Regions from separate parts of the Streptomyces sp. NPDC090994 genome, predicted to be linked through region 1. Evidence: predicted binding sites of a transcription regulator. Region 1 holds the regulator's gene; each other region holds the start of a gene.
What was found. Region 1 encodes HspR, which represses chaperone genes until heat shock. Its sites were predicted from a motif close to TTGAGNNNNNNNNNCTCAA; they were not measured.
Positions count from the first base shown of each region.

Region 1 (2,263 bases):
GCTCCCGCGTACGCCGGCCGCAAGCAGGTCAACGGGGTCTGCTGGGACGTCTCCGGCAGGTCCGAGACCACCTACGAGTACCGGGTGGTGACGACCGGCCCCCAGGGACACGACTCGCAGCCCGGTCCGGCCGCCACCGCCACCACCCCGGACACCGAACGCCCGGCCCCGGTGGAGAACCTGACCGCCGAGACCATCCCGCTCGGCGTCCACCTGACCTGGACCCCGCCCGCCGACGACGACGTGCAGAAGTACCACGTCTGGCAGGGCGTCACCGACCCGGACACCGGGGAGACGGTCTGGGAGGAGAACTGCTGGACCGGCAGTTCCCTGACCACCACCGAGATCTACTGCCCGACGGTGCCCGACGGCGCCGCCCACGTCTACCGGGTGGCCGCCTCGGACGGCTCCGGGCTCATCGACCCGTACGCCGGTCCCGCCGCGTACAACACGGCCGACATCACCGTCACCCTGCCCGACACCCGGCCGCCCGGCTGGACCGGCACCTCGGTCCGCGAGGACCAGTACCCGGAGCTGTACGTGGGCTGTTCCGAGTCCTCGGGCCTCGGTGACTGCGCTCGGTTCGCCGGTTACCGCGTGGAGCGCTGGGACCCGGCCACCGCCTCCTACACCGTCCTGACGCAGGGCACGGCGGGCGACGCCGCCTACTTCATGGACACCACGGTCAACGAGGACCGGCTGGGCCTCTACTACTACCGTGTCGTCCGCACCGACGCGTCCGGCGCCGACGCCGTCACCACGTCGCAGGCGTACGGCATCTGGGACTCCTGGCTCTGACCGGCCGCGCGGGCGGAGAAGCGCGGACAGAACGCGGCCGGGAAAGCGCCGGCAGGAAACAGGAGAGGGGCCCGGATGTCTCCGGGCCCCTCGCTCCGTTCTCTCCGTGCGGACGCGGCGTCAGTCCGACGCCTGCCGCCCCTTCGGCCGCCACACCACCAGCGCGCTGGTCTGCTGGACCTCCTGGTACGGGACCAGGTCCCGGCGGTAGGAGGCGTGCACCGCGGCCTCGCGCTGGCGCATCGCCGCCGCCGCGCCGTCCAGGGCGGCCTCCATCTCGGCCACCCGGGACTGCAACGCCGCGACCTGGTTCTCCAGTTCGATGATGCGCTTGATGCCGGCCAGGTTGATGCCCTCGTCCTGCGACAACTGCTGCACCGTACGGAGCAGTTCGATGTCCCGGGCCGAGTAGCGGCGCCCCCGGCCGGCGGTGCGGTCCGGGGAGACCAGGCCCAGACGGTCGTACTGACGCAGGGTCTGCGGGTGCAGACCGGACAGCTGGGCCGCCACCGAGATGACGTAGACCGGGGTGTCCTCGGTCAGTTCATACGGATTGCGTCGACGGCCGTCCATCCCCATCAAGCTCCCTTCGCGGCCTGGAACAGCTCCGCCCGCGGATCCTCACCCGCGGTCGCCTCGCGATACGCCTCCAGCGCTTCACGAGCCTTCCCACTCAGATCCTTCGGAACACTCACCTCGACGGTGACCAACAGGTCCCCGCGGGTGCCGTCCTTGCGGACCGCGCCCTTGCCGCGGGCGCGCATGGTCCGCCCGTTGGGCGTGCCGGCCGGCAGCTTCAGCGTGACCGGCGGACCGCCCAGGGTCGGCACCCGGACCTCCCCGCCGAGCGCCGCCTCCGCGTACGTCACCGGCACGGTGACCGTGAGGTTGTCGCCCTTGCGCCCGAAGACGGCGTGCTCCTTGACGTGCACGACCACGTACAGGTCGCCCGCCGGACCGCCCCGCTCGCCCGGCGTGCCCTTGCCGCGCAGCCGGATGCGCTGCCCGTCCGACACCCCGGCCGGGATGCGGACCTGCATGGTCCGCGACGACTTGGCCCGCCCGGAGCCCTTGCAGACGTCGCAGGGGTCCTCCGCGATCAGACCGCGGCCCTTGCAGTCCGGGCAGGGGTCGGTCAGCGAGAACCCGCCGCCCGAACCCCGCGTCACCTGGCCGGTGCCGACACAGGTCGGGCACACCCGCGGGGTGCCGTTCTTGTCGCCGGTGCCCGAACACGCCTTGCAGGGCGCCTGCGAGGACATCCGCAGCGGGACGGTCGCGCCCTCGATGGCCTCCGTGAAGCTCAGGGTGACCTCGGACTCGATGTCCTGGCCGCGCCTGGGCTGGGTCCGGGCGCCGCCCGCGGCCCCGCGGTTGAACAGGCCCCCGAACACGTCACCGAGTCCGCCGCCGAAGCCGCCGGCCCCCTGTCCGCCGCCCTGGGCGCCCCCGAAGAGGTCGCCCA
Region 1 covers NZ_JBIVWS010000011.1:227,072-229,334, forward strand. Annotated here, with positions in the region: gene ACIQR3_RS23485 (PA14 domain-containing protein) at 1-798, shown strand, start outside; gene ACIQR3_RS23490 (heat shock protein transcriptional repressor HspR) at 919-1,371, opposite strand; gene dnaJ (molecular chaperone DnaJ) at 1,377-2,263, opposite strand, start outside.

Region 2 (2,263 bases), on a different contig from region 1:
CGGGCAGCATGATGTCGAGGATGAGCAGGTCGGGCTGCCAGGCCTCGGCGGTGTCGACGGCGGCCGGGCCGTCGCCCGCCGTCTGCACCAGGAAGCCCTCGGCGCGCAGGCGGGTCGCGATGGCGTCCACGATCGTCTGGTCGTCCTCCACCACCAGCACCCGGCGCTGCGCGCCCTGCGTCGCCGTCGCCGCGCCGTTGTGGGAGGTGTGTGTCTGCTCCATCGCCCGCCCCTGAGGTGTGCTTTGTGGAATCCGTGGGGTGATCCCATGACTGCGATCGACGCTTGAATGATCCGCGTCAGAGCAGCAGCGTACGGGGAGTCACCGGGCCTTTGCTATCCAGGCCCGACGCCGATGTGCACGACGTCCGGAACGCCCCGGGCAACGGGGATCTCTTCGGTACGCACCTGCTGGAACCCGGCATTACGCAAGGTTTCTTCGAAATGCGGGGAGGGCTGGGCGGACCATACGGCGAGTACTCCGCCGGGCCTCAACAGCCTTGCGCAGAGCGCGAGTCCGGACGTTCCGTAGAGGCTGTGATTGCCCTCGGTGACGGTCCAGTCGGGGCCGTTGTCGATGTCGAGGCAGAGGGCGTCGTAGGTGGCCGGACGTGTGGCGGAAGTCTCATTGACGTACGCGACGAGGTCGGCTTCGACGATCTCCGTGCGGGGGTCCGCGAGCGCCTCGCGGGTCAGCCCGGACAGCGGCCCGCCGTCCCGGTGCCAGTCGATGACGGCCGGTTCGCGCTCGACCACCGTGATCCGTCCCCAGCGGGGGTCCGCGGCGGCGTGGGCGAGGGAGAAGCCGACGCCCAGGCCGCCGATCAGCACGCGGGGTCCGGGGCGGCCGGCGGGGAGCGCGGCCAGCGCCGCGTCGACGAGCAGGCGCTCCGAGCGTCCGTCGGAGGTGTCCATCAGGAAGCAGCCGTTGGCGATGATCTGGAGCAGTGCGCCGTGTCTGCGCAGCACGACCTCGCCGTAGGGGCCCTCACGACGGTCCAGGACCACCGGGGGTTCGGGAATTTCGTGGACGGTCATCCCGTCATCCTGGCATCGGTCCGCCCGGCGTTGATCGCTCAGAGCGAACGCCGGCCGGGGAACATCCGCCGCCTCCCGGGCATTGAGTCGATGTACTTGAGTGCAAGCAACTCAACTTGACTGCCGAAGGGGAGATCATGGCTGCTGAGTCCACGCCGTTCACACCGCTCGCCCTGCCCGTGCTGCCGCTCGACGACGAGGTCGTGCTGCCCGGGATGGTGGTCCCGCTCGACCTGAACGACTCCGAGGTCCGCGCCGCGGTGGAGGCCGCCCAGGCCGCCGCCCGCTCCGAACCCGGCAAGCCGAAGGTCCTGCTGGTGCCCCGCGTCGACGGCACCTACGCGAGCACCGGCGTGCTCGGCACCGTCGAGCAGGTCGGCCGGCTGGCCGACGGCGACCCCGGCGCGCTGATCCGCGGCCGGGCCCGGGTGAAGATCGGCGCCGGCACCACCGGCCCCGGCGCCGCGCTGTGGGTCGAGGGGACCAGGATCGACGAGACCGTGCCCGACCCGCTGCCCGGTCAGGTGGCCGAACTGGTCAAGGAGTACAAGGCGCTGGCCACCGCCTGGCTGCGCAAGCGCGGCGCCTGGCAGGTGGTGGACCGCGTCCAGGCCATCGAGGACGTCGCCGCGCTCGCCGACAACTCCGGCTACTCGCCGTTCCTGACCACCGCCCAGAAGACCGAACTCCTGGAGACCGCCGACCCGGTCGCCCGCCTCAAGCTGGCCACCGCGCAGCTGCGCGACCACCTCGCCGAGCAGGACGTCGCCGAGACCATCGCCAAGGACGTCCAGGAGGGCGTCGACAAGCAGCAGCGCGAGTTCCTGCTGCGCCGCCAGCTCGAAGCGGTCCGCAAGGAGTTGCGCGAGCTGAACGGGGAACAGGACGGCGAGGAGTCCGACGACTACCGCGCCCGCGTCGAGGCCGCCGACCTGCCCGAGAAGGTCCGCGAGGCCGCCCTCAAGGAGGTCGACAAGCTGGAGCGGTCCAGCGACCAGTCCCCGGAGGGCTCCTGGATCCGCACCTGGCTCGACACGGTCCTGGAGATGCCGTGGAACGAGCGCACCGAGGACGCCTACGACATCCAGGGCGCTCAGGCGGTCCTGGACGCCGAGCACGCGGGTCTGAAGGACGTCAAGGAGCGCATCACCGAGTACCTGGCCGTCCGCAAGCGCCGTGCCGACCGGGGCCTCGGCGTCATCGGCGGCCGGCGCGGCGGGGCCGT
Region 2 covers NZ_JBIVWS010000001.1:56,272-58,534, reverse strand. Annotated here, with positions in the region: gene ACIQR3_RS00350 (response regulator transcription factor) at 1-223, opposite strand, end outside; gene ACIQR3_RS00345 (spermidine synthase) at 337-1,038, opposite strand; gene lon (endopeptidase La) at 1,176-2,263, shown strand, end outside.
Region 2: the regulator HspR is predicted to act here: its motif matches at 1,135-1,153, upstream of lon (endopeptidase La).

Region 3 (2,263 bases), on a different contig from region 1:
CGAACGCCGGGTCGGAATCGTGGTGTTGCGCTCGATCAGCTTGGTCATGATGCCGCCCTTGGTCTCGATGCCGAGGGACAGCGGGGTGACGTCGAGCAGCAGCACGTCCTTGACGTCGCCGCGCAGGACGCCCGCCTGGAGGGCGGCGCCGACCGCGACGACCTCGTCGGGGTTGACGCCCTTGTGCGGGTCCTTGCCGGTGAGTTCGCGCACCAGGCCGGTGACGGCGGGCATCCGGGTGGAGCCGCCGACCAGGATGACGTGGTCGACGGCGGAGAGTTCGACGCCGGCGTCCTGGACGGCCTGGTGGAAGGGGGCCTTGCAGCGGTCCAGGAGATCGGCGGTCAGCTCCTGGAACCGGGTGCGGGTCAGCTTCTCGTCCAGGTGGAGGGGGCCCTCCGCGGAGGCGGTGACGTAGGGCAGGCTGACGGTGGTCTCACTGGCCGAGGACAGTTCGATCTTGGCCCTCTCGGCGCCCTCGCGCAGCCGCTGCGCCGCCATCTTGTCCCGGCCGAGATCGATGCCGTACTGCCCTGTGAAGCGTTCGACGAGGTGGTCGACGACCCGCTGGTCCCAGTCGTCGCCGCCGAGCAGGGTGTCGCCGTTGGTGGCCTTGACCTCGATGACGCCCTCGCCCATCTCCAGGAGCGACACGTCGAAGGTGCCGCCGCCGAGGTCGAAGACGAGGACCGTCTGGTCGTTCTCCCGGTCCAGGCCGTACGCCAGGGCCGCCGCCGTGGGCTCGTTGATGATCCGCAGCACCTTCAGGCCGGCGATCTCCCCGGCCTCCTTGGTCGCCTGCCGCTGGGCGTCGTCGAAGTAGGCGGGGACGGTGATCACGGCGTCGGTGACGTCCTCGCCGAGGTACGCCTCGGCGTCCCGCTTCAGCTTCTGGAGCACCCGCGCGGACAGTTCCTGCGCCCGGTAGCGGGTGCCGTCGATGTCGCCCTGCTCGGGGAAGCGCCATCCGGCGTCCCCCATGTGCCGTTTCACGGAGCGGGCGGTGCGCTCCACGTTGGTGACCGCCTGCCGTTTGGCGACCTCGCCGACCAGCACCTCGCCGTTCTTGGCGAAGGCCACCACCGAGGGCGTCGTCCGGGCGCCCTCCGCGTTGGCGACGACGGTGGGCTCGCCGCCCTCCAGGACGGCCACCACGGAGTTCGTGGTCCCGAGATCGATACCGACCGCGCGTCCCATGCCGTCCCCTTCCGCCGTGGCCCTCCGGGTGGCTGCTCCTCCAGCACAAAACTTGAGCGTGCTGTTGTCAAGGGGAGGCGGCCCGGAGCCCCGGCCCCGGCGGAAGGGGTGCGGCGGCCTGATCAGGCCAGCTTCGCCGACAGGGTGATGGTCGTGCCGGTCAGGGCCTGGCTGACCGGGCAGTTCTTCTTGGCGTCCTCGGCGGCGGCGACGAACGCGTCGTTGTCGAGGCCCTCGACGGTGCCCTCCACGGTGAGGTGGATGCCGGTGATGCCCTCACCGGGCTGGAAGGTGACGTCGGCCGAGGTGACCAGCTTGGTGGGCGGGGTGCCGGCGCCGGTCAGGCCGTTGGACAGCGCCATGGAGAAGCAGGACGAGTGGGCGGCGGCGATCAGCTCCTCGGGGCTGGTCTTCCCGTTCGCCTGCTCGGCGCGGGACGGCCAGGACACCGGCTGCTCGCCGATGCCGGACGAGTCGAAGGTGACAACGCCGTTGCCCTCGAACAGGTTGCCTTCCCAGACGGTGTGTGCGGAGCGCGTGGTGGCCACGGCAGGTCCTTTCGCGAATCGGATGGGTCCGCCCCCTATCCGATCACACCCGGGTTCAGCTCACGTGGAAGAGGGGGCCCTTGGGCGCGAACGGGAGCCGTGCGCCCCGTGGGAGGAGGTAGGCGTGCTCGCGGCGCACCCGCAGGGTGTCGCACCAGCCGTCGGTGATGATCAGTACCGGCGCGGTGGGCGGGAAGTCGTCGGCGCGGTGCAGCAGGTCGACGCCGGGCTGGAGCACGGTGCCGCCCCGGCCGCGCACCCGGACCCGGCCGGCGATCTCGGTGACGGCCAGGTACCCGGCGTCGTGCGGCGCGGCGTCGCAGAACACGACCCGGGCGGCCGGGACGTCCCGGGCCTCGGCGTAGGAGGCGATGGCGCCGAGCGCCTTGCCGAGCAGGACGCGGTTCATGGAGCCGGAGGTGTCCAGGACCACGCCGAAGGTGCAGCGGGTGACCTCCTCGGGCGGGAAGTACCGTCCGGCGCGCGGGATGTCGGGGGTCGCCGCCTGCCGCCGCGAG
Region 3 covers NZ_JBIVWS010000013.1:195,570-197,832, forward strand. Annotated here, with positions in the region: gene dnaK (molecular chaperone DnaK) at 1-1,197, opposite strand, end outside; gene ACIQR3_RS25385 (OsmC family protein) at 1,320-1,745, opposite strand; gene ACIQR3_RS25390 (hypothetical protein) at 1,801-2,263, opposite strand, start outside.
Region 3: the regulator HspR is predicted to act here: its motif matches at 1,250-1,268, upstream of dnaK (molecular chaperone DnaK).